One region of the Pannus brasiliensis CCIBt3594 genome, then DNA from elsewhere that is predicted to be linked to it. Evidence: predicted binding sites of a transcription regulator. Region 1 holds the regulator's gene; each other region holds the start of a gene.
What was found. The regulator NtcA, encoded in region 1, controls nitrogen genes in cyanobacteria. The targets are predictions, from matches to a motif close to TTTGTANCNNNNGNTACAAA.
Positions count from the first base shown of each region.

Region 2: V0288_RS22705 (DUF3155 domain-containing protein) is a predicted target of NtcA. The motif match lies at 4,692-4,711, and genes of this name have one in related genera.
Region 3: pirA (arginine synthesis PII-interacting regulator PirA) is a predicted target of NtcA. The motif match lies at 3,074-3,093, and genes of this name have one in related genera.

Region 1 covers NZ_JBAFSM010000063.1:14,804-24,962, forward strand. Annotated here, with positions in the region: gene V0288_RS22070 (hypothetical protein) at 229-465, opposite strand; gene V0288_RS22075 (DUF3084 domain-containing protein) at 569-2,101, opposite strand; gene ntcA (global nitrogen regulator NtcA) at 2,108-2,785, opposite strand; gene fabI (enoyl-ACP reductase FabI) at 2,998-3,774, shown strand; gene V0288_RS22090 (DUF4346 domain-containing protein) at 3,867-4,250, shown strand; gene V0288_RS22095 (hypothetical protein) at 4,291-4,452, opposite strand; gene V0288_RS22100 (hypothetical protein) at 4,973-5,497, opposite strand; gene V0288_RS22105 (Hsp20/alpha crystallin family protein) at 5,807-6,226, opposite strand; gene V0288_RS22110 (DUF2949 domain-containing protein) at 6,882-7,073, shown strand; gene V0288_RS22115 (phosphomannose isomerase type II C-terminal cupin domain) at 7,086-7,466, opposite strand; gene V0288_RS22120 (DUF3318 domain-containing protein) at 7,677-8,330, shown strand; gene V0288_RS22125 (anti-sigma factor antagonist) at 8,665-9,660, shown strand; gene V0288_RS22130 (ATP-binding protein) at 9,647-10,102, shown strand.
Region 2 covers NZ_JBAFSM010000069.1:1,314-11,472, reverse strand. Annotated here, with positions in the region: gene V0288_RS22725 (hypothetical protein) at 1-61, shown strand, start outside; gene accC (acetyl-CoA carboxylase biotin carboxylase subunit) at 136-1,482, shown strand; gene V0288_RS22715 (Uma2 family endonuclease) at 1,644-2,219, shown strand; gene uvrC (excinuclease ABC subunit UvrC) at 2,354-4,231, opposite strand; gene V0288_RS22705 (DUF3155 domain-containing protein) at 4,344-4,664, opposite strand; gene V0288_RS22700 (GAF domain-containing sensor histidine kinase) at 5,030-6,280, shown strand; gene V0288_RS22695 (hypothetical protein) at 6,572-6,736, opposite strand; gene V0288_RS22690 (ATP-dependent helicase) at 7,568-9,892, opposite strand; gene V0288_RS22685 (DNA adenine methylase) at 9,967-10,159, shown strand, end outside.
Region 3 covers NZ_JBAFSM010000048.1:11,532-21,690, forward strand. Annotated here, with positions in the region: gene V0288_RS19840 (metallophosphoesterase family protein) at 1-1,045, opposite strand, end outside; gene V0288_RS19845 (hypothetical protein) at 1,048-1,341, opposite strand; gene V0288_RS19850 (SDR family NAD(P)-dependent oxidoreductase) at 1,427-2,236, opposite strand; gene pirA (arginine synthesis PII-interacting regulator PirA) at 2,850-3,011, opposite strand; gene V0288_RS19860 (hypothetical protein) at 3,359-3,988, opposite strand; gene psbB (photosystem II chlorophyll-binding protein CP47) at 4,422-5,948, opposite strand; gene V0288_RS19870 (RecQ family ATP-dependent DNA helicase) at 6,617-8,056, shown strand; gene V0288_RS19875 (cysteine peptidase family C39 domain-containing protein) at 8,059-8,583, shown strand; gene V0288_RS19880 (hypothetical protein) at 8,580-8,993, shown strand; gene V0288_RS19885 (ABC transporter ATP-binding protein) at 8,990-9,865, opposite strand; gene V0288_RS19890 (hypothetical protein) at 9,992-10,159, opposite strand, start outside.

The DNA of each region.
Region 1 (10,159 bases):
ATTTACCGATCGAACGCGGTGACTCGACGCTCGCTCGGAAATCTTTCCTTTCAAAAATTCATAATAATTATCGATCGCCCCCCTGAAAACCGAAAAGGCAACGAGAGCCGAGGGGGAAAACGATCGAGCCGCTCAATCCTCATCCAACGCGGGAAAGTTCTCCTCGAACTGCCAGAGAGTATTTTTATTCTCGCTCAACCAACTTCCGCTTTCCAGGGTTAATTTCGCTCAAATCGGGACGATCGAACCGTGAGGGGTCGCGTAACGGTATTTCTGTCCCAATTCGTTCAAATTCTCGACCAATTCCGGGGCTAGTCCGAACGAAGCCCGATCCGCGTCCCACTGTCGCCCGGAAACCCCCGCGCCGGGATCGAAAACCAGTTGTACCACCCGAACGAGATCGGCGAAGTGTCGAGGTTGTAATCCCGTTTCCGCGCGCGCGGCCGGCCATTGTCGATTATCCATAGCCCCGATCGAACCGAAAATTCCTTCCTACCCCGAATTATAGAAAAGCACCGGGGGGAGGGGCCGATCGATTCCGGGCGATCGATGACAATTCTCCAGACACTCACGGGGTCGTCGTGAAAACCATCTCGCCGTTACTTTTGGCCACGAGACGTAACTTCAACGGGCCAGCGGTTTTCGTTTCCTCGGAAGCGATCGCCTCGATCGTGTCGATCTCCACCTCCGAACGCTTCACCCGATCGATAAAATTGACCACCGTGGTCAGTAAACCGTCCTCCACCTGAATCGTCCCTAAAACCCCGGCACTGCGGGCGCGGAATTGCGCGGAAGCCAGCAGGAGATCGAGACGGTTCTGAAGTTCCTCCTCGCTCATGTCCCGCGAATCGACCGACACGGCCGCGATCACCTGATTATCCGAAAAAATCTGTCGGTTCGGCACGACATCGGCGACCACCCGCACCTCTCGCTCGCCGATCACGTAATTTCCCGCCGAGAGAATTCTGACCACGTACTCCCCCCCGTCCTGGAGTTGTTGGATTAACTGTTCCACCTGCGCTTTGGTGATCTTGACCACCCGTTCCTCCGGGTTCGGGTCCCGCGGTCGCGTGGCGCGGATGGCGAAGGTATTGGCCTGTCGGAGCAGTTGATCGATCGCCCCGACGATCGCCCCCGGATCGACGACGCGAAAAGCGCCGAAGGAAAGCACCTGACCGCGAACGATGGCGATCTGTTTCTCCCGCAATTCCTGATAGGTCTGATAATACTGTTCGAGAACCTCCACCTCGCGCCGGAGAGAGACGATCTGGCTCTCTAACTCTCGTAATCTTCCCTCCGTCTGTTCTAGGGCGAGATTTTTGCCGACGATCGAGCGATCGAGTTCGCTAATGCGCGCGTCCCGTCGATCGATCTCCCCCTGTAGCGATTGCCGGGCGATTTCTAGCCGTTGCAGTCGGGTCTGTCGTTCGGTCAGTAATTTCTGTTGGTTCTCCAACAATTTGCGCTGACTCTCCAACTGCCGTTCGCGGGCGAGCAATTGCCGGTTTTGGTCTTGAACCCGCGTTTGCAGTTGGCCGATCTGGCCGGCAAGCAGGGTTTTCTGGCGTTCCAGCCGATCCCGCTGGGCGATTAACCGTTCTTTCTGATCGTTCAAGACGTTCCGCTCGTTCTGTAACCGCCGCGCCTCTTCCTGAAAACGCGCCACCCGTTCGGAAACGGCCCGTAACTGCTTTCGGGAGGACTGATAGTTCCGGTTGAGTCGATCGAGGCGTTGTCGCGCCGTGACCTGTTCCTCCCGTACTTTTTTTAACTCGCTCTCGATTTTATTTTTCTGTTCGGTCGCTTCCGTCACCTTGGATTCTAAATCCTTGATCTGGGCGCGGCGTTCTTCCAGGAGTCGATCGAGTTCAAAAACCCCCTGACGCAGGGGCTTACTCGACGCGAACAACAAAATCAGCGTCGAGGCCGAGATCAGGGTTCCCGTCAGGATCGTCATCAGCGTCGCCGTCTGTTTGGGACGCAGATTAAACAATCTCATGCGTTTTTTGCCGATCCGACTACCGACACGATCCCCGATAGCCGCCAGCGAGCCGCCCAGGAGAACCAGCACCAAGATCAGGATAAAACCGATAGTCGTCATCGCCGATCAGGTGAATTGTTGGCTGAGTGCCACGGGGTTATGGACGGTGATTTTCTTCTTGTGAATCGAGATCATGTTCTGGTCGCGGAGATCGCCCAGTAAACGGGTAACGGTGACGCGGGTGGAACCGATCGCCTCGGCGATCGCCTGGTGGGATAATTTCAGATCGATCCGGATACCCTCGCCGGTGGGAACGCCGAAATCCCGACAGAGAATTAACAGGAAACTCACCAACCGCGAACCCATATCCCGGTGCGCGAGGGTTTCGATCATCATTTCCGTTTGCAGGATGCGCGAGGATAGACCCTGTAACATCAGCATCGACAGATCGGGATTACTCCGGAGAGCCTGTTCGACCTGCTCGATCGGCGCGGAGAGTAATTCGACCGGCGTGAAGGCGACCGAGTGATAGAAGCGATCGGATCGCTGTCCCGTCAGCAAGGATAACACCCCGAACACACTATTTTCCCGCAGGAGCGCGACGGTGATCTCCTCGCCGGCCTCGTACACGCGCGAGAGTTTCACCGCTCCCTTGAGCAAGAAATAAACCCTCTCGGCCGGATCGCCCGGAAAGAAAATCGTTTTACCACGCTCGAACGTCTCGACAACGGGGGGAAAATTGCCACTGCCGATCCTACGGAAGACTTCTACCAGGGGCTTATCTTGAATCGAGGATAAATCCATCTCACATCCAAAAACAGGAAAAAATTGTCTTTATTATGCAACGATTTCTATCCCTATTAACACAACCGTAAGAGAAATCGAAAAAAGTTTTGGCGCTTTTTGCTTCACAATGGTTGAGAAGGGAGATTTCCGTCTCTCTATCCCTATCCTGATTATACCTATCTCGCCCATCGATCGGCGATTCGGGAGATATATCGATAAAAACGAGGACTATGTTAAGTTTATCTGGAAAGAACGCGCTAGTAACGGGAATCGCTAACAATCGCTCTATCGCGTGGGGGATCGCCCAGCAACTGCACGCCGCCGGCGCGAATATCGGGGTCACGTACCTGCCGGACGAAAAGGGACGCTTCGAGAAAAAGGTCCGGGAAGTGGCCGAGGAGATTCACCCCGCGTTCTACGTTCCCTGTGACGTGCAGAACGAGGAACAGATCGAGGCCACTTTCGCCACGGTCGCCGAGAAATGGGGAAAACTTGATATTTTAATTCACTGTCTCGCTTTCGCCGATAAAGAGGGTCTATCGGGCGATTTTACCGCTATCCCTCGCGAGGCCTTTAACAGATCTCTAGAAGTGAGTACCTACTCTCTCTCCCGTCTGGCTCGATCGGCGAAACCGCTGATGACCGAGGGTGGCAGTATCATCACCCTCACCTATCTCGGTGGCGTGAAGGTGATCCCCAACTACAACCTGATGGGAGTCGCGAAAGCCGGTTTAGAAATGAGCGTCCGTTATCTCGCCTCGGAACTCGGCCCGGCGAACATTCGCGTGAACGGTATCTCCGCCGGCCCCATCCGCACCCTCGCCTCTTCCGCGGTCGGGGGAATTCTGGATATGATCCGTCTCGTCGAGGAGACCGCCCCTTTACGTCGGACAGTCACGCAAACCGAAGTCGGCAACGCGGCCGCTTTCCTCTGTAGCGATCTCGCCAGCGGTATCACCGGTCAGATTCTCTACGTGGACGCGGGTTACGAGATTATGGGTGTTTAGTCTGCATGGAGGGGGTGAGGGGAACGGGGAAAGAACAGGTATTGTGGTTCGCTCCTGCCTCCTGCCTCCTGATTCCCGACCTCTACAGAATTATGAACGAGTTAGAAAAAGATATCAAAGCGATCGATGATGAATTGTCCAAGCGTCACATCGATCTCGATCCGAACGGGTACTTTATTATTTACCTCGATCGAGAGGCGAATCTGATCTGCGCCAAACACTACACCAATATCATCGACGAACGGGGGTTAGCCGTCGATCCGGAGACGGGAAAAGTGATTCCCGCGCGGGGTAAGGTGGAACGTACCGCCCAGACTTTATATACGGCGCGAACGGCCAAGGAACTGGCGGTCAAAATCATCGAGGAGACGAAACCAACTCCGGTGACGATGTTCGACCACGCGGCCTATCTGGGACGGGAGTTCACCCGCGCCGAGCACGCGCTGATCCACGGGACGGAATACGTGCAGGATTAACCCGCTAGATCCGCCGATCGCTCGTTCTCGCCGACTCTCGTTAAAAGGCCGACCCCGACGCGACCGAGAGCGGTAGGGCGATCGGATCGTCATCGATCGAAAGTAAGAATTCCGATCGGAGCGTCCCGATCCCCCGGACGGAACCGGGCTTTTCGATCGATCCAATACTCGCGTCCCCTCCCGGCATATCGTGGGAACTCATCCCCCGCGGGGCCGGTCGGGTTTCCGAGGTATAGGTAGCCGCTCAGAGGGGGGGACGCGCGGGCAGAATCACTCCTAGCCAATAACCGAGAATCACGGCTAGAGCGGTAATCATCACGAGAATAATCGCGGTACGGATTGGCACGATCGCCTCCGACTTAATTCGATCGATGAAAGTAAAATCAAACAATTTTGTGTCAATTTACTTTTGATAAATCATGATCGGTCTCTAGATTTTCGATCGATAAAAATAAAATCGGTAAATAGTATAGCGAATTTTTAAAAAACTCGGTAATCTTCGATCGCGACAGAAACTTTTGGGGTTAAAATAAGTCGGGAAGCTTTCATTCTATCGCGGGTATTCGAGGGAGTGGGGCGATTTTGTATCCAAGCGAATAGGGCGGCCGTTCCCAATAGGATAACTGTCGTACCTATGACCAATTGCATCATCAGAATGTAGCGCATATAACTCCATAGTTCGATAACAATTTAGGCGGAAGCGTTAAACTCGTAACAGAACTTTACACGATCGATTCTGATATACCCATCAATAGAAGTAGAGAGCGGTCTTGTAGAATCCTCTCGCTCTGGTGGATATCGCCGAACTCTTGACACATACAAGCTGGGAGATAACGGAGTTTATCTAATAGGTTATCTCCTCGCATTTTCAGAATATCTATTAATAATAAAATCAAATAAGCGATTAAATGACTATAAATTTGAATCTCGATACCGTTGGGGTTTTGACAAATCAAGCGATCGAGATCGAGGGACATCTTTAAAAATTCCCCAAAGAGTTCGATCGTCCGTCGCTGTTGGAATGGAACTAGATTTCTAGGCTGGTTAGGCTGGGAGAATGTCGAGATATCCATCTCGTACCCGCCTAGTTTTAGCCGACCGAATAAATCTCCCGTACTCGTCAAACTTCGATCGAGGGTGAATCCGATCCAACAACTCGCGAACCATCTCGTGTTGAGAACACTATAATCTCGCTCGGAAAATTGTTTGAATAAGGTTTTGACAATTTTAAAAAAACTAAATATCATCGTATTTACCTTATTTCTATTAATAGCTAGTCTAAGATAAATTGATGTTCTAGTCTACTTTTTTAACATTTCTTTTTGAAATTCAACCTTCTGCATACCGATAGGGTCGCCCAGGTGTTCGAGATCGCGGATTCCCCCCTTGTAGCGATCGAACGTTACCCCGAAAGTATCTTCTGGAAAATCAACCCGGCTCGCTCACCATCGTTAACGGGTTGACTCGGCATACATCCGAGCCGCTAAAAAAGCTAGGTTGCTCCTACAACCTAGCCGATCGATTATTTAGAATCCTTCAACCCTTTAACCGGATATTTATTCTTTGGTTAGTTGAACTTTGACCACTTTATTTTTTTCTTCCTCCGCTTTCGGTAGGGTTAGGTACAAGATCCCGTCTCGGTAATCGGCCGTGACCGCGGTATTCTGTACTTTGGCGGGAAGGACGATCGAGCGGCCGAATTGACCGTAACGGAACTCGCTAACCGGGGTTCCTTCCGGACGTTTCCGCTCGCCGCGGATAGACACGAGCTCTTTCGTCACTTGAATCTCGACATTGTTAACATCGATTCCGGGAAGTTCCACTTTCACCTCGATCGAGTTTTCCGTTTCCGAGACTTCTACCGTGGGGCTATAGAGAGAGCGAGCGGGAACGGGTAGAATCTCGTGTAACAGTCGATCGACCTGACGGTTTAAAGCTTGTACATCTCGATCGGTGGAGTAACGGGTTAAAATCATAGCTTTGGCTTTCCTGTTGTCTCGTTCATGATTTCGATTACTTTCATCGTAAAAATTCCCGCGAAATCTGTCGTTCGGTTTCAAGCCCATCCGAAGTAGAAATAACCCGATCGCCTCGATCGCCAACCGTATCGGGAAAACCGAAACGCGAGATTCGGTCGGTCTCGATCGCTCTCCGTTCCGTTCTCGTGCCAAATGGAGACCTCTTGCAAAAGTGAGAATCGAAGTCAAATTTAACTATAAAATTATGATTTCAAGGATATTTAGTTAAAAATACACGCTTCGTATCCTTCTGATGTCTTTAATCCTCCTTTCTCCTTCTGACTCCTGACTCCTGACTCCTGACTCCGCCTTCTCTATTCCCTGTTGCCTTGAACCGAACCCGATCGGGCCGCGGGAAATCACGGAAAACAGCCGTTTCGAGCGGCCGAAAGACCGAGTTTACCCCGTCGCGCCCGCTCCATTTCCGCGGGACGATCGAGAGCGTCGAACCCCTCGATCGACCTTTCGGTAAATCGATAAGATATTCTTAATTCCCGCGAATTTTTACCTTAATCACCCGATCGGGTGATCCGCGAGCGGGAAGTCGATCCTTTAAATAAGAAAGTACATTTTCAACCATCCAACCCTAAACCGATCGCGGAAGGTAAAAATCATGGAGGCCAACCAACAAAAACAACTCCTCGCGTTTCTCCGGGAAAAAATGGCGATTCCCAAGCCCTCCCTGGAGATGGCGGTGCGTCTGTGTGAAGCCTCCGCGGGTTCTCTCCCGATGGTGTTGTGGCAGTACGGACTGATCGATCTCTCCCAGTTAAACCAGCTATTCGACTGGATGGAAACCGTTTGATCCGAGAATCCCCTACTCGGCATCGCCGAAACGATGGATATCGTCATCCCCTAAATATTCCCCGTTCTGCACCTCGATCATCACGAGGGGAATAGATCCGGGATTCTCGACCCGATGTTTGGTATTCATAGGAACGTAGGTTGATTCTTTCTGTTTGAGCAAGGTTTCTCGACCGTCACAGAGAACCTTCGCCGTTCCCGACACCACGATCCAGTGTTCACTGCGGTGGTAGTGCATTTGCGTACTCATGTGATGTCCCGGCTTGATCACGATGCGATTGATCCGGTAGCGCGGCCCCTCTTCGAGAACCGTCACGGTTCCCCAGGGAGGGGTTCTCGTCATTTCTAGCTCTTGGGCGGATAAAGTTCCGTCCGGGGTGTCGGTGTTCGTCATATCGTCCATAGCGGTTGTCTCCAAACTGACTACTATTTTAAGAAATAACCGGTCTCGCGCGGGATCGATCGGGCGCGGTCATCCCGGATCGCCGGTTTCCTTCCGGGCGCGAGCGGTAAAAGGGCGGTTAACCGTCTCCTTAACATCAAAAAGGCCGCTATGATCCAAAATAGGATTTATCGTTATTGAGAAAACTTAAGGAAAAAAGCTATGACCTCTTACGCGGCCTCCTCTGCAAGAGCCGAGATGAGCGAACTCCGGCGACTGAAAACCCTACTCCCCCCGGAACTACAAAGCTGGGTCACGGTAGAGGGTTCGACCGAGGTAAATCCCCCCCTGATCCGTTGCGAGGAAATCGGTAGAGACGAGATAGAAATTCAAATCGATCTGGCGAAATGGGAGAATCTGGCGATCGATCAGCGGAATCTCCTGTTCTGGCACGAGGTCGCCCGCGTGCAGAACGATAGCATTCCCCGCGAGGGGTGGGAAATGGCTGCGCTGGCGATCGGTCTCGGGGGCGCGGTCGGCGAACTCTGGGTGCAGGACGGATTATTACTCGTGCTGGCGCTGGGTTTGTGCGGCATTTCCGGCTACCGTCTCTGGCGCAAGAATAACGGCGATAAAACTATCAAGGAAGCGATCGAGGCCGACGAGAAAGCGATCGCCCTGGCCACCCGTTTCGGCTATTCCTTACCGAACGCCTACAAAAGTCTCGGGAGCGCTTTCAAAACCCTGATCGAGCAAACCCCGAACCGTCGTCAACGAGATCGCTACCAGAAACGTCTCGACGCTCTGCGACGCTCCGCCTCCAAGGCGAAAGCCCAAGTCCGGCCGGATCGCCCGCCGATGGCCGACCTCCGGTAGACCGCCGGCAGAAAACGGCTTTTCCCGCTCGTCGATCGGGAACCGACCGTCCGGAAGTTCGCTAGCCCCGTGTCCTTCTTTCGGTGGAGAACTGGAGACAGGAGGGCGAGGAAAGCAATCATTCTTAATCGCGAAAAACCGGATTTAGCCGCTGAAATTCTAATTTTCTAGGGTTTGAGACCGTTAGAAAGTGAGGGTTCCCGAGGTTTAGTCGATCGGTTTTGGCGAGAAAGTCCTGACATTGCCCGTTGGTATTCGGCAAAAAGTGTAGTAAACATTAAGTAGGTTATTTTCTATCCCGGCCACATCCATCAAGCTACTCTCTGGCGCTCTGATGACTTCCCAAATTCCCGAAACGCGATTTTTGATTGTTCCCCAGGAGTATCCCGTCCTCCGTCTCCCCGAACGCTTAACCGTTCTGGAAGCCGTGGAGTTCAAGGATATCTTTCACGAGATGGTAGAACGCGCCCCCTGCCCGAAGCGGATCGTTCTCGATTTGAGCGAGACCCGATTCATGGACAGTAGCGGGGTGGGAGCCTTGGTACACAATTTAAAAGCGGCGAGGCAGAAGGGGATCGAGTTAGTGCTTTCTAACGTTCTCCCCCCCGTTCTGGGTGTTCTCTCGATCACGGGACTCGATCGAGAGTTCACGTTTCAAGACACCAAGGTGGAGAGCGGGGAGAATCCATCGCCCTCTCAAGAAAACTGTCTCCCCTCGACCCATCCCTCGATTCGCAGTTGGCTCAAGCGGGCGATCGATATTCTCGGCGGTCTCGTCGGTCTAGGGATCACGGGGGTTCTCTTCGTCCCGATCGCCATCGCGATTAAACTCGATAGCCCGGGCCCGATTTTCTTCCGGCAAACTCGCTGTGGTTGGTTGGGCAAACAGTTCGAGATTCTTAAGTTCCGTTCCATGTGCGTGGACGCGGAAGCGCTCAAGGACCAGATTCCCAACCAGGCGACCGGGGCTTTTTTTAAAAATCAAAACGATCCGAGAATCACGAAAGTCGGGCGCTTTTTGCGGCGGACGAGCTTGGATGAATTGCCGCAGTTTTGGAACGTGATCGTCGGCGAGATGAGTCTGGTCGGTACGCGTCCCCCCACTCCCGATGAAGTGGAGCGTTACGACGTTCCCCAATGGCAACGTCTGGACGTGAAGCCGGGTATGACCGGGGAATGGCAGGTGAACGGTCGATCGAAAGTTCGGAATTTCGAGGAAGTGATCGAACTCGATTTACGGTACCAGGAAAATTGGAGTCTTTTTTACGATTTACAGTTAATTTTTAAGACGATTTTCATTCTCTTCCAAAAAAACAGTGGTGCGTTTTGAATCGATCGATGCCAGTTTTTTACCGCTTCACTTCCGTTTACAGGTCAGAACGGAATTAGAAGAACTCGTCCCCGTTTTACAGTGGTTTGAATCGAATACGCTGGGAATGCTCCCGGAAACGGTGATCTGGCAGTGTAAGGTCGCTCTCGCGGAGGGATTTACCAACGCCGTCCGCTACGCCCATCGCGATTTACCGTCTAGCACCCCGATCGAATTAGAGTTAACCCTACAACCGGAACGCTTGGAAATGCGTATCCGAGATCGCGGACAACCGTTCGATTTACACGCGAAACTCGCCTCCCTCCAACAAAGTCCCGTCGATCCCCTGGAAAAAGAAAGCGATCGGGGTTTACTCTTCATGCGCGCCTTCACCGATCGTCTCGAATACGTTCGTTTGTCCGATCGGGGCAATTGTCTGATCCTGACGAAAAAGTTGCCGTGAAAGCGGGAGGCGGGAGTCAGGAGGCAGGAGGCAGGAGGCAGGAGGCAGGAGGCAGGA
Region 2 (10,159 bases), on a different contig from region 1:
AGCGTGGTGGGGATGGAGTAGCGATCGACCCCCCTCCGAGGTTAACCGACCGAAGGAATGAACATTCGAGCGCCAAAACAGATATTCTACTAAATAGTCGCCTTTCATTCGGGCCTTAATCCGGCTGTCGTCACAATGCAGTTTTCCAAGATCCTGATCGCCAATCGCGGGGAAATCGCCTTAAGAATCTTACATAGTTGCGAGGAATTGGGGATCGGAACCGTCGCCGTTCACTCGACCATCGATCGTCACGCGCTTCACGTCCAGTTAGCCGATGAGAGCGTTTGTATCGGCCCGCCGCCGAGCGGGAAAAGTTATCTCAATATTCCCAATATTATCGCCGCCGCCCTGACCCGCAACGCCACCGCGATTCACCCCGGCTACGGATTTCTCGCGGAAAATGCCCGTTTCGCCGAAATCTGCGCCGATCACCAGTTAACCTTTATCGGCCCCTCCCCGGCCGCTATCCTGGCGATGGGGGACAAATCCACGGCGAAGAAAACCATGCAGAAAGCCGGGGTTCCCACCATTCCCGGTAGCGGTGGACTGATTACCTCGGAAGCGGAGGCCCGACGCATCGCCGACGAGATCGGTTATCCCGTGTTGATTAAAGCGACCGCGGGGGGAGGCGGCCGGGGAATGCGTTTAGTACGAGCCGTCGATGAACTGCCGGATCTGCTGAAAGCGGCGCAGGGAGAGGCGGAAGCGGCTTTCGGCAATCCGGGTGTCTATCTGGAAAAATACATCGAGTGTCCCCGTCACATCGAGTTTCAGATTCTCGCCGATAGTCATGGCAACGTCATCCATTTAGGGGAAAGGGATTGTTCGATCCAGCGACGACACCAGAAACTACTCGAAGAAGCGCCCAGTCCCTTTTTAACCCCGCGATTACGGGCGAGAATGGGAGCGGCCGCGGTAAAAGCGGCGAAATCGATCCATTATGTCGGCGTGGGAACGGTAGAGTTTCTGGTCGATAAAAACGGCGATTTTTATTTCATGGAGATGAACACCCGTATTCAGGTGGAACATCCCGTCACGGAGATGATCACGGGGCTAGATCTAGTGAGCGAGCAGATTCGGGTGGCGCAGGGCGAAAAATTGCGAATTACCCAAGATCAGGTGATGTTACGCGGTCACTCGATCGAGTGTCGGATCAACGCCGAAGATCCCGATCGCAATTTCCGCCCCCACCCCGGTAAAATTAGCGCCTATCTTCCCCCTGGCGGCCCCGGTGTGCGGATGGATTCCCACGTTTACACCGATTACGAGATTCCCCCCTATTACGATTCGTTAATCGGCAAGTTAATCGTCTGGGGAGAGAATCGGGAAACGGCGATCAAACGGATGAAACGCGCCCTCCGGGAATGCGCCATCACGGGTGTCCCCACGACGATTAATTTCCATCAGAGAATTCTCGAAACCCCGGCTTTCCTCGCGGGAGATGTGTACACGAATTTCATTCAAGAACATTTATTACCGTGAGATAGGAGTCAGGAGGCAGGAGGAAAGAGTTAAGTTCGCGCTCGATTCTCGAAATTTTTAGAAACTTTTTGTTGGCGCGGGGGATTTTTTCTTGTCCTCGCGCTGGATTTTTAGGAACGCGTTACCATGAAAGTTAAACAAGGGACGAGGGGAGGTACGAGATGATGACACCTCTAGAGCTAAAATTCGATTCTTTTCAACTGACTGACGAGCAATTCTTTCAACTCTGTCAGGATAATCGAGATTTACGAATGGAACGCAACGCCAAGGGAGATTTAATCATTATGCCGCCGACAGGAGGGGAGACGGGAAGTTCTAACGCGGGTCTTACCGCTCAATTATGGGTATGGAATAATGTTACTAAACTAGGGAAAGTCTTTGATTCTTCTACTGGATTTAAACTACCCGATGGCGCGGATCGATCGCCCGATGCCTCGTGGATACCGATCGAGAAATGGAACGCCTTAACCGATCGAGAAAAAGAACGATTCTTACCCTTATGTCCCGATTTCGTTGTTGAATTAATGTCTCCGAGTGATGAGTTAGAAACTACCCGCCAGAAAATGCGAGAGTATCTAGAAAACGGTTCGCGATTAGGGTGGTTATTGAATCGAAAAACTAAACAAGTAGAAATTTACAGACCGGGAAAAGCGGTAGAGATTTTAGAAAATCCAGAGACTTTATCGGGAGAAACGATTTTACCCGATTTTATTTTACACCTCGATTCGATCTGGTAAGTGATTTTTCGGAGAAGGCGATATATTGTAGGGGCGCAAGGCTTGCGCCCGCTCTCGTCCCCTCGCACCCGCTCACGCCCCCAAGCGAAACCGCGATTTTATCGCGACTGATCGAACGGATTTCGGATCAAAAACTAACTCGGATGAAAATAGGTATAGATCTCCCGAGCCATCTGTTCGCCGATACCGGATACCTGTTGTAATTGCTCGATCGATGCCTCGCGGATATAGTCCACGGAATGGAAATGCGCGAGTAATTCTTTCTGACGCTTGAACCCCAGACCGGGGATCTCGTCGAGACGGGAACGACGGCTTTTCCGCGTTCTCTGGTGACGGTGGAAACTGACCGCGAAACGGTGCGCTTCATCGCGTACCCGTCGCAATAATTGCACCCCCGGTTGTTCCGCGTCCGTCGGTAACGGTTCCGATTCTCCGGGTAGAAAAATCTCCTCCCGTTGTTTCGCCAAACTGACGACTTTAACCTGTTCTAATAAATTCATTTCCTGTAAAACCGCCACCACCGCGGATAATTGCCCCTTTCCCCCGTCGATCATCACCAGATCTGGGAAATCCTCGCTTTCTGGGGCTTTATCGGGATTGTCCGCGTAACGACGGAAACGACGACCGATCACCTCGGCTAAACTGGCGAAGTCGTCCGAGTGACCGATTTTCACCTCTGGGTTTTTAATGTTGTAGTGACGGTAGTGTTGGTTCGCGGGTACACCGTCGAGGAAAACGACTCCCGACGCGACCGCGTTCGATCCCTGAAGGTGCGAGATGTCGTATCCCTCGATCCGGTGGGGAATATCGGGTAAATCGAGGATTTCCGCCAGATCTTGCAGGGATCGGACATCTCGATCGAGCGCGCGTTTCGTCCGCTCCAGTTCGTAACTCGCGTTCCGTTCCACCATCGCCAGTAACTCCGCTTTTTCCTGACGTTGGGGTACGGTTAAGCGCACTTTCCGCCCTTTTTTCTCGCTTAACCACTCGGCTAACACGTCCGCTTCCGGTAGCTCGTGCTGGAGTAGGATCTCGCCGGGAATCTCCACCCCGTCTACCTGTAGGTAATGTTCCTCTAAAACCCTCTGGAGGATTTCCCCCTTGGTGGCCGATTCCGCGTCGGCAAAGAAGCCCAACCGTCCCACCAACCGACCGGCGCGGGTTTGAAACAGTTGTATACAACAGTGGCGATCGTCGCTGGCGAGGGCGATCGCGTCGCGGGAAACGGTATCATCGGGTAGGGAAACTTTCTGATCGGCGTTGAGGCTTTCTAAGGCTTTAATCTGGTCGCGGAGGGTGGCCGCTCTCTCGAAATCGAGCGCTCCGGCGGCCTCGCTCATGCGATCGCTCAATTGTTCCAATAATTCCCCCGTCCGTCCCTGAAAGACCATCGCCACTTTCTGCATGGTTTGCCGGTACTCTTCCGGGGAGATTAACTGTTGACAGACACCGGGACAGCGACCGATCGAGTAATTTAGACAGGGACGGTCTTTAAATAGCGGTTTGGGACGCTGACGCAAAGGGAAAGCGCGTTTGATCATCTTTAGGGTCTCGTGTAGGAGACGGGTATCGACGTAGGGCCCGTAATAGCGGTCTTTCCGATTATCGACGCGACGCTTGCGGGTGATGAAGACGCGGGGATAGGTTTCCGACCAGGTGATGCAGACGTAGGGATATTTTTTATCGTCCTTGAGAAGAACGTTAAAGTGGGGTTGGTGTTGTTTGATCAGGTTCGCTTCGAGCGCGAGGGATTCCGCTTCCGTATCGGTGACGATAAACTCGATCTCGGCTACCTGTCGCACCATGAGCGCGATACGCGGACTCAGGGGTTGCATTTCGCGGAAATACGATCGCACCCTCGATCGCAGTTTTTTCGATTTGCCAATATAGAGAATGTCCCCGTTCGCGTCCCGCATGAAGTAGACACCGGGTTCCGCGGGAATTTCTCGGAGACGGCTTTCGAGGCGCTCGGGATCTCGGACGAGGCTGGTAGTTAGGGACTCACCGACCATGTTTTCAGTGTTTTCACGGAGATATTTCTATTGTAAAGCGATCGAAAAAAAACTCGCGGCCTCGAAAAGCGCGCGAGTTCACCTTGCATGATATGATCTAAAGTCTTGTCAGCTATTTTGATGCCGCTACCGCGGTTTTCACGGGTTGCGGTTGTGGTTGTAGGTCGCGCAAGCTTGGGAATAGAAAATGATTTTCTTCCACGTATTGCGCTCCGAACAACCCTTTTTCCGCCCAGAAGTAGCGATCCGTCGTGTGTTCGTTGCGTTTAACGACCAACAATGCCGGGGGACTAATTCCGAGAGCTTGAATATATTTTCGCGCCGCGGTCACGGGTTTATCTTCGCCGCTTTCAATACTATACTGGGGTACAAGTTCAAGTATTTTTCGTCCTTCTTGACGACGGCGACTTTTACGTTTCCGTTTTCTGGCCAACCCAATTACCTCCTGTTTCGGCTAATCGCTGTAATGATAGTTACAAAAGCCGTAGCGATTATATCTGGTTTCACTAAGGAAATCAAGCCTCTCCCATCGGGAAGATGACGGAGGGGTTCGGCTAGGAGCCAATCCCGGACTACTTTTACAATTTCGTTACAAAAACATACCCGTAAAGTTCTGATACAAATCTTAGCAATCATTAACTTTTCTTAACATACGGGGATAAAAAGCAGACTGGAGGGTGGGTTGGCGAAGCGGTTCCCACCAAGAGGCAAGAGAATAGGTGAAAGGATTAAAAATAGTCTTTTCCCTTTCCCCCTTTCCCCTTTCCCCGAAAAACTCCCCATCTCCCTCATCTCTCTATGACCTCATCCTTCCCTCTCCTCGGTTCACCCAGTCCGGACTTTATCGCTCTGTGCCAAGCGCAGGTCGATATCCTGACCGAGCAGATGGAGGCGGATCGATGCGCGATCTACCTGACGCAACCTCGATCGAGCGAACTGATCCCGATCGTCGTGTACCCGGCCGTCGTGCCGCGGGAAGAGAAGCCCCGCTCGCTGAATCCGGCGGGAGAAAAAACGGAACGCTTACCCCCGGTGAAACTGGAAGATATCCCGACGATCTGGACGGGAAGCGATCGAGACCGGCTGATCTTACCGCTGATGTACGAGGATCAGATGGTGGGGTTACTGGTGACGGGACGGGATAATCGCCGTTGGGGGAACGAGGAACTGGCGCGGGTGGATAAGATCGCCCGTACTCTGGCGATCGCCTGTCTGATGGATCGCCGACAACAGTGGTACGAGCGGCGGTGGAACGAGGAACGCTACCGGAGAACGTGGGAGCGGGAGAGATTGGACGTTTTTCTGCATCAGGTGCGGAACCCGCTCACCGCGTTGAAAACCTTCGGGAAATTGCTGTTAAAAAGGTTATTACCGGATGACGCGAACTCGGCGGCGATCGCGGGGATTTTACGGGAAAGCGATCGGGTGCGGGATCTGATCGCGGAGTTCGAGGCGGATATCGACCACGAGGAGCCGGAAACGGTGGATATCGAGCGGATTGATGGACAGGATTCGCCTACCGCGTTTTTACTTCCCTCGATCGAGTCGGAATTAGATAGTATTAATCCGTTAGAAATTCTCGATCCGCTGATCCTCTCCGCTACCGAAGTGGCCCGCGAGCGAGGGATTCGTTTAGAAACCGATTTTCCCGATACTATCTCGAAGGTGCGGGCGAATACCGCGGGTTTACGGGAAGTATTGAGTAATTTAATCGATAACGCGCTGAAATATACACCGAAAGGAGGATGCGTGGAGGTGAGCGGGCGGGAGATCGCGGACGGGGTAGAAATCGAGGTGAGCGATACGGGGTACGGGATTCCGGAGGAGGATCGATCGAATCTTTTCCGGCGCCACTATCGCGGGGTACAGGCAAAGGGGGAGATTCCGGGGACGGGTTTGGGTTTGGCGATCGCGAAGGAGTTGATCGAGAGAATGGGGGGTTCGATCGATTTTACCAGTCCGAATCCGCGGAATAGTGACGATAAATATCCGGGGACGGTGTTTCGGGTACGCTTACAGGGGGAGTCGGGAGATCGATCGAACGGTTGAGAAATCGTAAATTATAGATTCCTGTCGCTCGATCGATAATGTAGTTTAACTCCAGTGACAGAACAAATTGTTCTAGTCGGTATTCGCTCAATGCTCAGGCCAAACTCGACCTCTCGGAGAAAGATCTTCATGCGGGACTTGCCCATATTGGTTGTATGGGGATACAATGGTAGTTGAAATGTCTGGAGCTTCCAGTATGGCTCGACATCAATGGAATCTCTAGTTATTCTGTTCGGTAACTTACCTTTTAGAAAACTAGAGATCCCTACCGTTTAGCGAACTGCGGCTAGGTTAGAAAGCCCAGAGCAAAACGTAATAACACTCAGGAAAAGGCGTTGGCGGGACTTTATAGCCCTTGAACAGGTTTTTCGGGGTAAGAATGAGTTCACCCCACGGGGTGACGGCGATATACAACCCCGATACCGAGCAGATTTCGCCAGGTTTTGTTGTAGTCATAGATTTTTTAGTTTTTGGTTTATGTAGTGGGAATGTCCGCGAGGATCGTTCCCGCTCTTCTCTTAATTGTAATACTCATCTAGTAAATCGCCAAGGAATTTTTCCTAATTCGTCTCGAACGATTTGTCGTGGGTCTGGCGAGATGGTTCGGACAAACAAATGTTTGTTCACTAGAGTTCAACGTCAAGGTGTTCATTCGCCCACTTTTATCCTAGCTCCCTTATATATCAAGGCTTTTCAGCTTGACAAATTTTTGTTGACGCTCATTTTTCAGATTGATTGTATGATACAAATGTCTATTATCCGAGATACATTATCTCGATTGAATAACACTACTATTTGGTAGTTCATATAAACTAATGCAATCTAAAGCCATTCCTAGATAAGGCTTGTATATGTTAAGTGCGATTAAAAAAAAGTAAAATACATCGATTAGTACAGATTGACACCGATCGTCAGCCTATCTCGACAATCGTTATCTACTTACTCAATCTTTGAAAAGATAGTATATCTGATCTATATGGTTCGTCTATTCGCTTTGGCCTAAAAAAAAAATTGCTCGAACTCGCCATTGGAGATCGATCGGTGCTTGCCCGCACTATATTGTGTCTTTGTGGCGCGTATGAGCGCGATGATTGTACACGATCACGCGCATCGATGTATATTTCAATGATAAATATCGATTAATACACGAGAAAATTTGAATTTCTAAAAATATTTCTCGTTTTAAAATTCTATTCCCCTCTTACTCCTCCTGGCTCTTGAATACTGGCTCCTATCTCCTCCTGACTCCTGAATTCTGGCTCCTGTCTCCCGTCTCCCCGTTAACCTCTAATTCCCGCGAGAATTCATCACCGCGTCGGGAAAGGCTTTGATTAGCGCGGGGATTACCGGACAGGGGGTTTTTTCCTGGAGTTGGATGTTTTGATCCTCGCGGAAGGTATTCCAGCGGAAGGGGGCTTTTTTCTCGCTCGATAGCCATAACAGGCGTTTCGCCCGCGTCATCGCCACGTAGAGTAGACGATACTCCTCGGCTTTCTTTAATTGTCCCGCTTCCTCCCACGCTTGAAGGGGTGGCGGGATCGCGGGAATTCGATCGGGATCGAGATAGCGATGGTGTACGATCGATCGAATCTGCGCGCGCGCGACTTCCGCGAGGGTGAAATCGCCGAGAAATTTCGCGCCGACGGGAACCCACGGTTTCCCCGGTAAAATATCCTCGTGGAGAAAGGGAACGAAAACGTAGTCCCAATCCAAACCCTTCGCCTTGTGCATGGTGATAATGGTAAGCTGTCCGGGACGGGTGTAGCGATCGTCGGTATCCTCTTCCACCCCCTCGAAACGCTCGGAAACGATGAGATTATTCAACGCGTCGATCGTGCTGGAAATCGAGCTATTTCCCGCGGTTTCTTGATGGATTCTCGCCGTGAGTTTCTGAAGTGTCGCCAACTCCGAACCCGTGTATTTCAGCGTCATCGCGAAAAAGAGGGGGAGTTGATAGTGGGGCAATTCCAGACGCGCTTTTAATAAACCACAGCAGTAACGACGGGCGCTCTCGTCCTCCGGCTTGTGTTCGGGATCTAGGGGAGTGGGATAAAGGAATTGTTCGGGATAGGTGACGAGGGGGTTCAAGTCGCGCGCGCCGATGAGATCGCGATCTTGCAGGACTTCTAAGGCTCCTTTGAGATTATCCGGGGAATGGGGGCGATCGACAAAGCGGAGGAGTTTATACATCTCGTCGGGAATCTTCGAGAAGCGATCGATCTCGTTCGCCTCGAACACGCGAATTTGATGATATTTCGCCAGATGCGCCAGTTTTCGGGCGAGAAAATTTCCCTGCCGGTTCTCCCGCACGAGGATCGCGGCGTTATGTTTCGGATTCTCGGTTAATAATTCGATCGCTCTCTTTTGAATTAAATCTACACTTCGATAGATGTCGTCGGGTTGGTAGATTTCTAAGCCCTTGCCGGTGGGGAGGGGATTCGGTTGGGGATCATCGGGCGCGACGGGACGGATATCCTGTACCCGGAAAGGCGCGTCGGTGATTTTTTCGGTGTTTTTTCCGCCTCTCCAGTCTCGATCGACCCATTTTAGGACGAAATTCGCCGCCTCGATAATGCTAGGGCTACTACGTCCGGCGCGATCCATCGTGGCGAGATTTCCCGACGGCTGGCAACTCTCGCAAAACCAGTTAAAATACACGGGATCGGCCGGGGTAAAGGTAGAATTGATCGCTTGGTTGGGATCGCCTACTCGGATGAGATTGGGAACCGCGCCATCGTCGTTACCGGCGAGAATGGTGATTAATCTTTCCTGTAGGGGGCTGGAATCCTGCGCCTCGTCCTCGAATACGCCGAAAACTTTCGATCGCCAATCCTGCCGCAGTTTTTCATCCTCTAACACCCGCAGGGCGGCGAGAATCATATCATCGTAATCGATAAAGTTTTTCGCGTCCATCAACCGCTCGTACTGTTCGTATAACCCCGCGGCGATGGCGAGAATCTGGTAACTGTCCGCCGCGTGTTCGCCGACTTCGCGCACCTGTAGCGGCGATAATCCAGAGCTTTTCGCCTCGCGGATGACGGTATGGGCGAGATTCGGCAGGATTTCGGTTCTTAGCACCGATTGGCGGCGTAAGCGCTCGGTTTCTTCCCCGTCGAATTGGAATCCTTCTAGGAGTTTTTGATAGCGGATCGGTTCGCTCGCCATCCAGCGCTCGACACTGGTGCGGATGATACTATGACCGGGGGACGGGATAATGAGGGTGGAGGATTCGAGGTTGAGTCCGGAGAGGTTGGGGTTACGGGTAGCCAGTTGTAGGGCGAGTCCGTGGAGGGTTTGGACGCTGAAGCCGTTGAGGGGGAGTTGTAATTCTTTGAGACGCGCGCGGATTTTGGTTTTGATGCTGGCGGCGGCCGATCGGGTGTAGGTAACGATGATAAGCTGTTTTCTGGCGTGGAGTTGGTGACGGGCGATGGCGATAGCGGCGGCTACGGCTAAACTATGGGATTTTCCCGCCCCCGGAACCGCGGAAATGGCCATTTTTCCCCCCTGCCAATCGGCGAGATCTCGCTGTCCGGGGCGTAATTGTCGCCGCAAGTCGGCGAGTAGGGTTTCTCGATCGATCGTCTGGTTCGCGGGTAATATGGATGTCATCCCTGCACGCTTGTTCGCTGGCTAGTTCAAGAGTATTATTAGTGTAGCGCGTTTCTCTACTATTTTTCTTGCGAATGTCGATTTCTCCCCCGAAAACCGCCCCGAAACCGTTTTTAAAATGGGCGGGAGGTAAAGCGCAATTAATCCCGGATATTCTCGCGTTAATCGAGGCTCGATCTGTCGGGTGGCGAGAATTTACCTATATCGAGCCTTTCGTCGGCGCGGGGGCGATTCTGTTCGCGGTACTCGATCGCTTTCCCAATCTTA
Region 3 (10,159 bases), on a different contig from region 1:
CTTCCCTTTGTAATTCTCGTTCTAACCATCGATATTGAGAGCTATCTTTTTCAATAGACTCGAAAATATGTTGACCGTATCCCCAGCGTTCTGGAGCGTTCAAATCCTCGGAATTCTCGGAATACCGCCCCCGATCGCCGGGTTCCAAGTTCGGAAAACGCCAGATATTGGTCACGTAAAGGACGATTAACCGGATATCGCCGAAAGTGATCGCGTAATATTTCGGGTGCGGTAAGGAAAAAATTTCTTCGTAGGTTTCGGTATTAAAGGCGTGATCGCGATACCAACGCTCGTCGATCGCTTCGGGATCGGCCGCGAATTTCCGGGCGATCGATCGGGGGATCGCGTCCTCGAACTGTTCGTTTAAACCGCGGGAAGTCGAGAAACGTCCCATCACTTCATGATTGCCGATCGCCGGAAAAATGGGCGCGTTCTGCAAAATTTCCCCACCGCGATAGATGGTTCTCGTGCCGTTTTTTTCGAGGAGATAATTAGCGCGACCTTGCAGACAGGGAAAAAACGCCCCACCCCGATTATCGTCGAACCATTCCGAGGCCCGATCGGCCACGTTAACTAGATCCCCCGCGTGAAATACCGCGTCCACCCGTCCGATCGTTTCTACCACTTTCTGTAAATTCGCGGCGGTCATCGGTTTTAGCTGATGATCGGAGGTGAGGAGAATTTTTACGGGAGTTCCCGTTTTCGGGGTCGGGGAAAGGAGATAGATATCGCTAGGAATCTCTTTATCTTCCTGAAAACTGGTAACTTGATAGGGGATTCTCTCCCCTTGTCGTAAATCGTTAATTACCGCCTCGTGTCGCCAGATATCCCGATCGATCACCGTTTCCGGAACGGGATCGATCGCCGAGTCGCGATCCTCGCGCGTCCGACTTAATTTTCGCGTCGCGGCGATCGAGAGATTTTCTAATTGCTCCCCGTATCTTACCCGATGCTCGGTTCCCGCGAACTCGGTAAACCAGACCACCCGGATCGAGTTCTCGGTAGGGAATTGCAGGAAGGGTTCGGTTAAAAGCTTGTCGATCATCGTTAGGGATTGCCGATCAGTCCGACTAATTTGGCCACGCTACCGATAATAGCGACCACTAAAGCGATTAAGATGCCGCGGTTCGTAAACTCCTGATTATCGACCCGTTTACTTAATCCATCGATTTTTTCCGATAGTTTAGCCTGTTCTATTTTGACATCGGCGATCTCTTTCTGTAAATTTTCCAATTTTTCATCGATCTTGTCGAATCTCTCGTCGATTTTATCAAAGCGTCGATCGAAACGGGCGAGAGCTTCTTCCAGGGTGATCGTGACCGTGATCGGGGTTTGGCTCATGGGACGGACTCGCGAGGGGCTACTCTCTATTATTATCGGCGAGATCGAGGGGGAGCGCGCTAATCCCCGATCTCGCCGGATAAATCTAGCTAAAAACCTCCTTCCATCGTCGTTTTCGCTTCAGTTCCGACGGGGGTGTGGCTAGATCGACGATTTTCTCCATCAGCCACGGGGCGAACTTCTGACACCAGAGGGCTAGATGACTTTGCCAACCGATGACGATTTCGGTTCTCCGATTCTGTAACCCCTCGATCAGTCCCTCGGCCACCCGTTCGGCCGGCATCGGTTTCAGCCAGCGGAAGAGAGCGAGATCCCGGATCATATCGGTATCGGTCAGGGTGGGCAGTAAAGCGATGACCTGGATGTTGTAGTCCCGCAATTCCGACCGTAAGGCTCGCGTGAAGCCTAAAAGGGCGAATTTCGTGGCCGAGTAGGTGGTCATGGTGGGCGCGGCGATCTGGCCCATGAGACTGGAGACATTGACGATCGTACCCCGTCGTCGGAGCGCCATGCGTCGGGCGATCGAGCGCGTGATCGCGTAGGTTCCCAACAGGTTCAGCGAGATCTCGTCCTGTACCCGCGAGAATCTCGATCGCAGGAAGGACGTTTGATGGGCGATCCCGGCGGCGTTGATCAGGAGATCGATCCCCCCGCACTCTTGCCACACGCGGGGGATCGTGCGGCTTACCGTTTCGGTTTCGGTGAGATCGAGGGGGAAAACGGTCGCTTTCGTCCCGTGGGTTTCGATCTCTCGGGCTACCTCCTTTAATCGTTCTTCGTCTCGGGCCACGAGGACGATCCGGGAGAGTCCCCGGCGCGCCAACGAGAGCGCGATCGCCCGGCCGATGCCACGGGAAGCCCCGGTTACAAGGGCGGTTTTTCCTTGCAGTTGAATCATAAATATTTCTCCGTTCGCGCGTGTACTAGGTTCCCGGCGTGCGACCGGGAAACTTCGGCGAGTAAGGTGCGAAAAAACTTGAAAGCTCCAGCAATGTTTTCGGAAGACAGGGAGGGAATTCTACAAGCCGGACAGGGTGGACTGTTTTTCTTCTGACGACCGGCTCCCGACTCCTATCATAGACGCGATCCCCGGACTAACTAGAAAGCGATCGAGGCGGAAAGAGAGGGATGGGATTGACGACAGCGCATGGGATGAATCCTCCTCACAGCGAGTTGATCACGAGAGCGCTCTTGTGCCTAGCGTAACGGATCGCTTTACAAACGACAACACTTTTTGCCAATCGTTCGGAAATCCCACCCGATCGGGTGAGGGTCGGTTCGAGAAGGCAGGAGGCAGGAGACAGAAGACAGGAGGTAAGAGGCGTTTAGCTATCAACTTTCCGTTATGAGCTTTCAAAATACGAGTTTTTTCGCTTTTTCTCTGGAAAAAAGAGACTTCTAATTGGCTTCGATCGGGCGAGGGTGAATTTTTTCCCAAAAAACAAAAGTGATCGGCGCGAACCGACCACTGATAACCGACAACTAGACTATGACTTGACACCGAAAACTTAACGAAGATGGAGGTAGGCGGCTTCGGCTTCCAACTGGCGAACTAAACTATCATCGCCCTGCGCCCTAGCGACTTCGAGACGGTGTTGTAAATTTCTCCGAAGGGTTTCCCGATGGGCGGCGGCCGCTTGTGTTAACATTTGCTGACGATTTTTGTTCATGGCGGACGGACTTTTAGCGACTTTTTTATCCTACTTCTCTACTATATCATTCTCGATGAAAAACGGTATCTTTAGATACAAAATGCAATATGAAGATTTATCAAGAGTCCGGGAGAAATCGGCGATCGGCAGGGAGGATCGGAACGGGAAAGGATCGACCTCTCGCGAAAGTGAGAGTGGAAAGTCAAACTCGACTCGTGACCTATGTATTCACAAATATTTTGCAAAAAATCAACGTTTTTGGACTTTATAAGCTTGTGATTTCTCCTTTCTCCTCCTGACTCCTGTACCGGCGTTCGGGCGTTTTCGACCCGATCGAGCGTCGATCGGGCTATTACCGGCGCGATTTAACGGGAAAGAGCTTTGACGGCCCGATTAGCGGACTCGATCGCCCCGTTGAGCGCGTTGATATGGTTTCCCACCCGGGCGATCGATGCTTTGAGATCCGCGGTATCGATCCCCGCGGTGTCTTCCGCGAGGGAGGAGATCGCCCCGGCGATCCCCTGTAGGGAATCCCGCGAATCCGTCAATCGAGGGTGTACGCTTCCCTGTACGAGATCGAGAAAATCCCGCGCGGATCGATCGAGTTCCCTGTCGAAATTCTCCGATTCGGTGGCTAATCGGGTAAACGAGTCGGCCGATTCTTGTAAAGTTCGCTGATTTTCGAGAATTTTCCCCGTTAACTGTTGGCGCGTCTCTTCGTCCGTTCTCGGATCGGCGACTTTTTCTAACTGTTCCGAGAGTTCGTTAACGGTTTTCTGGAGAGCCTTGAGATCGGCACTAAACGAGGCGTTGGTTTTTTCCCGGTAGGTGTTTACCGTCGATCGGAGGAAATTGTCGAGCGTTCCCGAGAGCGTGTTTTCTTCGGTGTCCGCCATCGCCGGACGGGGCGAGAGAAATAGGGAGCCAGCGCAGAATACAACGAGCGCGAGGGAGATAATCAGGATTTTTCCGAGTTTGGTAAGAAGAGTTTTCATGGTTCGATCCGAATTAGCGATCGAGGGGACGATCTCTAACATAGACCGAATCCTGTAATCCGGACGCTGAAATTTGGCCGATAGCGGGAGCGATCGAACCGTCTCGAACGTGACCGAAGATCCCCCGCGAGAGACAGAAAATCTCCCGCCGATTCCCGACCGAACACCGGGGGAAGGGAAACAGTAAGCACCTCGGTGTCGCGGTAGGGGTTCGATCGACGGGAGAGCGATCACGCAAGGGCGCGTGATTCAATCTCTCACTATAAACAGGAAAGATAAGAACTCGATAAGAAACGCCGGGATTTTCGAGAAAAACGACGGGGGATCGAGCGGGAAAACTGTCGAAGAGCGGGCGCGGAGCGTGTCCGGCGCGGAAAAAGGCGAAAAAAAAGAGGATCGATCGACCCTCTTCGGTTAGATGTTCTAGATGAAATTAGACTTCTTGTTTCCGTGTGCTGAGGTCGCCCACTTTCTGGAATAAACCGAATTCCACTTGCTCTTCCAGATCGGGATCGACCCCGGCGAACACGTCGCGGTACAGGGTACGGGAACCGTGCCAGATGTGGCCGAAGAAGAACAGGAGAGCGAAGACCGCGTGACCGAAGGTGAACCAGCCGCGGGGAGAGGTACGGAATACCCCGTCAGAATTCAGCGTTTCCGTGTCGAACTCGAACGGTTCGCCGAGTTGCGCTTTCCGGGCGTATTTTTTCACGTCGGCGGGATCGCTAAAGACTTTCCCGTCGAGCGCGCCACCGTAGAAAGAAACGGTCACGCCGGTTTGTTCGATACTGAGTTTCGATTCCGCGCGACGGAAGGGGATGTCGGCGCGAACGATGCCTTCGGAGTCGGTGAGAACCACGGGGAAGGTTTCAAAGAAGTTGGGCATCCGGCGGACGTTTAACACGCGACCTTCGGAGTCTTTGAACACGGGGTGGCCTAACCATTCTTTGGCGATACCGTCGCCGCTATCCATCGCGCCAGTACGGAATAGACCGCCTTTCGCGGGACTGTTACCGACGTAATCGTAGAAGGCGAGTTTTTCGGGAATCGCTTCCCAGGCTTCACTGACACTCGCGCCACCGGCGATGCTGGCATCGACACGACGGGCGATCTCTTCTTGGAAGTAGCCTTTATCCCACTGGTAGCGGGTGGGGCCGAACAGTTCGATCGGGGTGGTCGCGTTACCGTACCACATGGTTCCCGCCACGACGAAAGCGGCGAAGAACACCGCGGCGATCGAGCTAGAGAGAACGGTCTCGATATTCCCCATTCTCAGGGCTTTATAGAGTCTTTCGGGCGGACGAACCGATAAGTGGAACAGTCCGGCGATAATCCCGACAACGCCCGCCGCGATATGGTGGGCGACCACACCCCCCGGATTGAAGGGGTTAAAGCCCGAGGGACCCCATTCGGGCGCGACCGGTTGGACGTGACCCGTTAAACCGTAGGGGTCGGATACCCACATCCCCGGCCCCCAGAGACCGGTCAGGTGGAAAGCGCCGAAACCGAAACAGAGTAAACCGGATAAGAACAGGTGAATCCCGAACATTTTCGGGAGGTCGAGGGCGGGTTCGCCCGTGCGGGCATCTACGAAGAGTTCGAGATCCCAGTAAACCCAGTGCCATACGGCCGCGAGGAATAGCAGACCGGACAGGACGATGTGAGCGGCGGCAACGCCTTCAAAAGACCAGAAGCCGGGATCGACACCGGTTTCCCCGGTGACGCTCCAACCCCCCCAAGATCCCGTGACCCCGAGGCGGGCCATGAAGGGAAGGACGAACATTCCCTGCCGCCACATGGGATTGAGAACGGGATCGCTAGGATCGAAAATGGCAAGCTCGTAAAGAGCCATCGATCCCGCCCAGCCCGCGACGAGCGCGGTGTGCATCAGGTGGACGGAAATCAAACGCCCCGGATCGTTCAGGACGACTGTGTGTACTCGATACCAAGGTAGTCCCATTGACTACGCTCCTCCTAATTGACAATTTGGTGTCTACTTAGACGCTTTTTAAAGTTAAGGGTCGGAATATAAACTCAGCAATCTCGAAAATCGCGTCAACGAGTTAGCCAAGCTACATTATCCCCCGAAAGTGAATCGTATTTTCAAGAAGTGTAACGATTGTTAGAGCGGATTTCAAGGGGTGGAGGACGATCGATCGAGGCGAGACGGTCGTTTTTTTCGGGGGGTCAATCGGGGGCTATCGATCGTACCGATTCTCGCTCCCGGAACACGGGTAACGCGGGAGCGGACGAGATCCCGAAAAAAATAAGGTAGGCATCGCCCACCCTAACAAAACAAAGCGAGGTTGAAAAACTGATAACGCTCGATCGACGGTGAAATTAAAACTTTTTTAGCCCTAATCCCGCTAAATCGTTCTTAAATTCGGTTCGAGCGGTGTCTATCTTCGATCGATCCGCGTCGCGTTCGAGAATCGATACTCGAAGCACACATCGGCCATTATAGGAAGTTTTGTTAAAAAATGTGTAGATTGAATTCTTAAATTGTTTCGGCTTTCAGGATTGATTTGGATAGATGGTAAACGATCCGAGGATAGATCGGCGGATATCGGGACAATTAGCGGGAGTGGGGCTACGATCGAGCTAATATTCCCGTTATAATCGCCCGCGATGTCCGATACTAGCCAAGTCCTCGCCACCTTCCAACGAATTTGGGGGTACAGCGCCTTCCGTCCCCCGCAAGAAGAGATCGTCCGAACTTTGCTAAACGGGGAGGACGCGATCATCGTTATGCCGACGGGAGGGGGAAAATCGATCAGTTTTCAACTTCCCGCGCTCTTGCAAACGGGATTAACGCTCGTTATCTCCCCCCTCGTCGCGTTAATGGAAAATCAGGTTCAAGAGTTACGGGAAAAAAACCTTCCCGCCGCGCTACTCCATAACGAGGTTCCCAAGTTCCAGCGGAAGAAAACCCTAGAATCGATCGAGCGTCAGAATTTACGCCTTCTCTATCTTTCCCCCGAAACCCTGCTAAGTTCCGCCGTTTGGGAGAAATTAACCCTCTCTCACGTCAAAATTAACGGATTAATCCTCGATGAAGCCCATTGTTTAACCCAGTGGGGCGATAGTTTCCGTCCTACCTACCGTCGCTTGGGAACGGTTCGCCCGGCGTTACTCCAGTGTAAACCCGCGGGGACGAGGATAGCGATCGCCGCCTTCACCGCGACCGCGAACCCCACCACCCGCGAAACCCTCGCGCGCGTCCTACAACTCCAAAACCCGAAACTTTTCCTTCTCGATCCCTACCGAAAAAACCTTGACTTAAATACAAAAATATGTATTAGCCCCCGCTGTCGCCGTCATCAGTTACTGCATTCCCTGCGCGGTAAACCCCGGCGATCGGGATTAATCTACACGCGATCGCGACGGGAGAGCGAAAATCTGGCGACGTGGCTGGAATCGATGGATTATCGGGTTCGCGCCTATCACGCGGGTTTATCCCCCACGCGACGACGGGAGATAGAAACGCGCTGGCTATCGGGAGATTTACTTTTTGTCGTGTGTACTTCGGCTTTCGGGATGGGGATTAATAAAGCCGATGTTCGTTGGATAATTCATTATCACGCGCCTTCTTTATTATCGGAATATTTGCAGGAAGTCGGACGCGGTGGACGCGACGGGGAAACGATGGAAGCGTTAACTTTAATCAGCGAACCGACGGGATGGTTGGATAATAGCGATCGACAGTTACGGGATTTTTTTAAAAATCAGCGCGAGGAACAATATCGGCAAGCGTTACGGATTTCCCGACAGATTCCGGGAGAGGGCGATATAAATAGGATAAATGAAGAGTTTCCCGACGGGGCGATCGCTCTCGCGCTCCTGCATGGTCTCGATCGATTAGAATGGCTCGATCCCTTCCGTTATCGCCTGATTTCTTCGGATAGTTTACCGAAATTTTCCATCAATAGGCGAGATGAAATGGTTTCCTATCTCTATACTCGCCAATGTCGCTGGTGTTTCCTCCTGAACGCGTTCGGTTTCGAGGAGAGAGGGATTGATTTTCACTGCGGTCACTGCGATAATTGTCGTAAGTGGAGGAGAGATTAGAAATGTATCCAGAAGATGCGGGTGCTGGAGGAAACCAGCCAAGAATTGATGAACAAGCAGATCCTACAGTGATTCAACAGGAAGACCAATATTACTGTGGTGCGGCCTGCGCTCAGATGTTGTTAAGAGATCTTGGCATTTCAGTCGAGCAAAAATTTTTAGTCAAGCTTATTAGTCCGTCCGGATATAGCATAAGTCGGGGTATAGTATCCGCCGATGTTTTAGCCGCAGTCATGAATACTATAGACTCCGATAACCCCTCTCGCTGGCAAGGAGGGCTTCTCAAACTTACCGGAGCGACCCCTAGGGAGTTAATTGAGACTTTAATGCAAACTGGCCCTTGGATCGCTTTACTTTGGTCCGAATGGCCAGAACAAGCTAAAATAGGGCATATGGTAATCGTGGACAGTATTTACGAGAAGGAATTTTTAGTAATTCGAGATCCCGAGGAACGAACAAGATATAAAATGCGATTCTCCGATTTTATTATATATTGGACTGAATACGGAGTGTATAAGATATCATGAAAGTCATTGTTCAAAGAATCGAACTCTCTTCCACGGATATTAACAATATCTTCAATGTTTTTGTCCTATTGGATAGCCAGAAGTGTCGATTCGAGTTAACGGTAGAGATTGATAAAATCGGTGATAGAGAACTACAAAGAATTTCAACCGATCGAGTTTTTGACAATCTTTTCAAATACGATATCGCTATCCATAGTCGTATCTGTAAATTAGTTTCCGCGGTCTATAATCGTGAATCGATCGATCTACCATCTGATGTGGGTGAATTAGAGGTCGATCGAGACAAGCCTAGACCCTCTGATCAATACATCTCCGCGACCGAAGCGGGATTTGCGGCGGCAATGCGCTTACACGATAATAATTTAACGGAGAACTTGTCGATCGAGGAAGAGACTAGCCGACAATCCTAATCCAAGCGATGGCCGGTTAACTCGACGAAAATATCCTCTAGATTCGACTCGCGACACATGATCCCGGTTTTATCGCCTAAAGTATCTAAATAGACGTTCGCTTCCGCGAGGGTGGGGAAGAAATTGTACTCGATCTTGTCGTCTTTTTGTTTGATAACCAATCCCTCGCCGTATTTCGATCGAAATTCGTCTAGCGTTCCCAACTCGATCAATTTACCCGTTTCCATGATGCCGATGCGTCCCTCTTTTCCCGTCCCGTTATCGTTACAGAGGAATTCCACTTCTTCCATGTAATGGGTGGTGAGTAGTATCGTCATGCCCTGACGGTTGAGGTCGCGAATTACTTCCCAGAGACGACGGCGATTTTGAGGGTCGAGGCCGACGGTGGGTTCATCGAGAAAGAGGATTCGCGGTTCGTGGAGTAGCGCGCGGGCGATCTGTAAACGGCGTTTCATCCCCCCGGAGAGGGTTTTCGCGAGGGAAGTCTTTCGATCGCTTAAACTAACGTAATCCAGCCATCGATCGATTAATTCCTGTCGTTTCGGGTTGGGGATATGGTGCATCCGTCCGTGAAATTCCATGTTTTCCCAAACGGTTAACTCGCCATCGACGCTGATCTGTTGTAAAACCACGCCGATATTCCGTTTTACCGCGTTCCGATGCCGTGTCACGTCGTATCCCGCCACTTCTATCCGTCCCTGACTCGGAGAGGTGAGGGTGATCATCATGCGGATGGTGGTCGATTTCCCCGCGCCGTTGGGGCCGAGTAAGCCGAAAATCTCGCCTTCCTCGATGGTGAAGGAGAGATCGTCAACAACGGGACGGTCATTATAGATTTTGAAAACGTTTTGGAGATCGATCGCGGCGCTCATGGTCACAAATCTTTATATTCGCTCTATCGACCAGTGTAACCGAGAGCGGGTCGGGAATTCCAGTATCGAGCGATCGGGCGATTATTTAAGAGATTCCATCCTTTCCAAGACTATTCACCGCTCGGTCTAGGGATTACCGGGAAAGAAAGCGATTTTTCCGACGATACCGACGAGAGCGGTCACGAAAACACCGAGGATACCGAGAAACCCTACCGTCATGATGTTGATCCGTCCGTTAATATCGTCGGTTCGTTCCTTGAGTCCCGTGATGCGCGAGTCTACGGCTTTAATCTC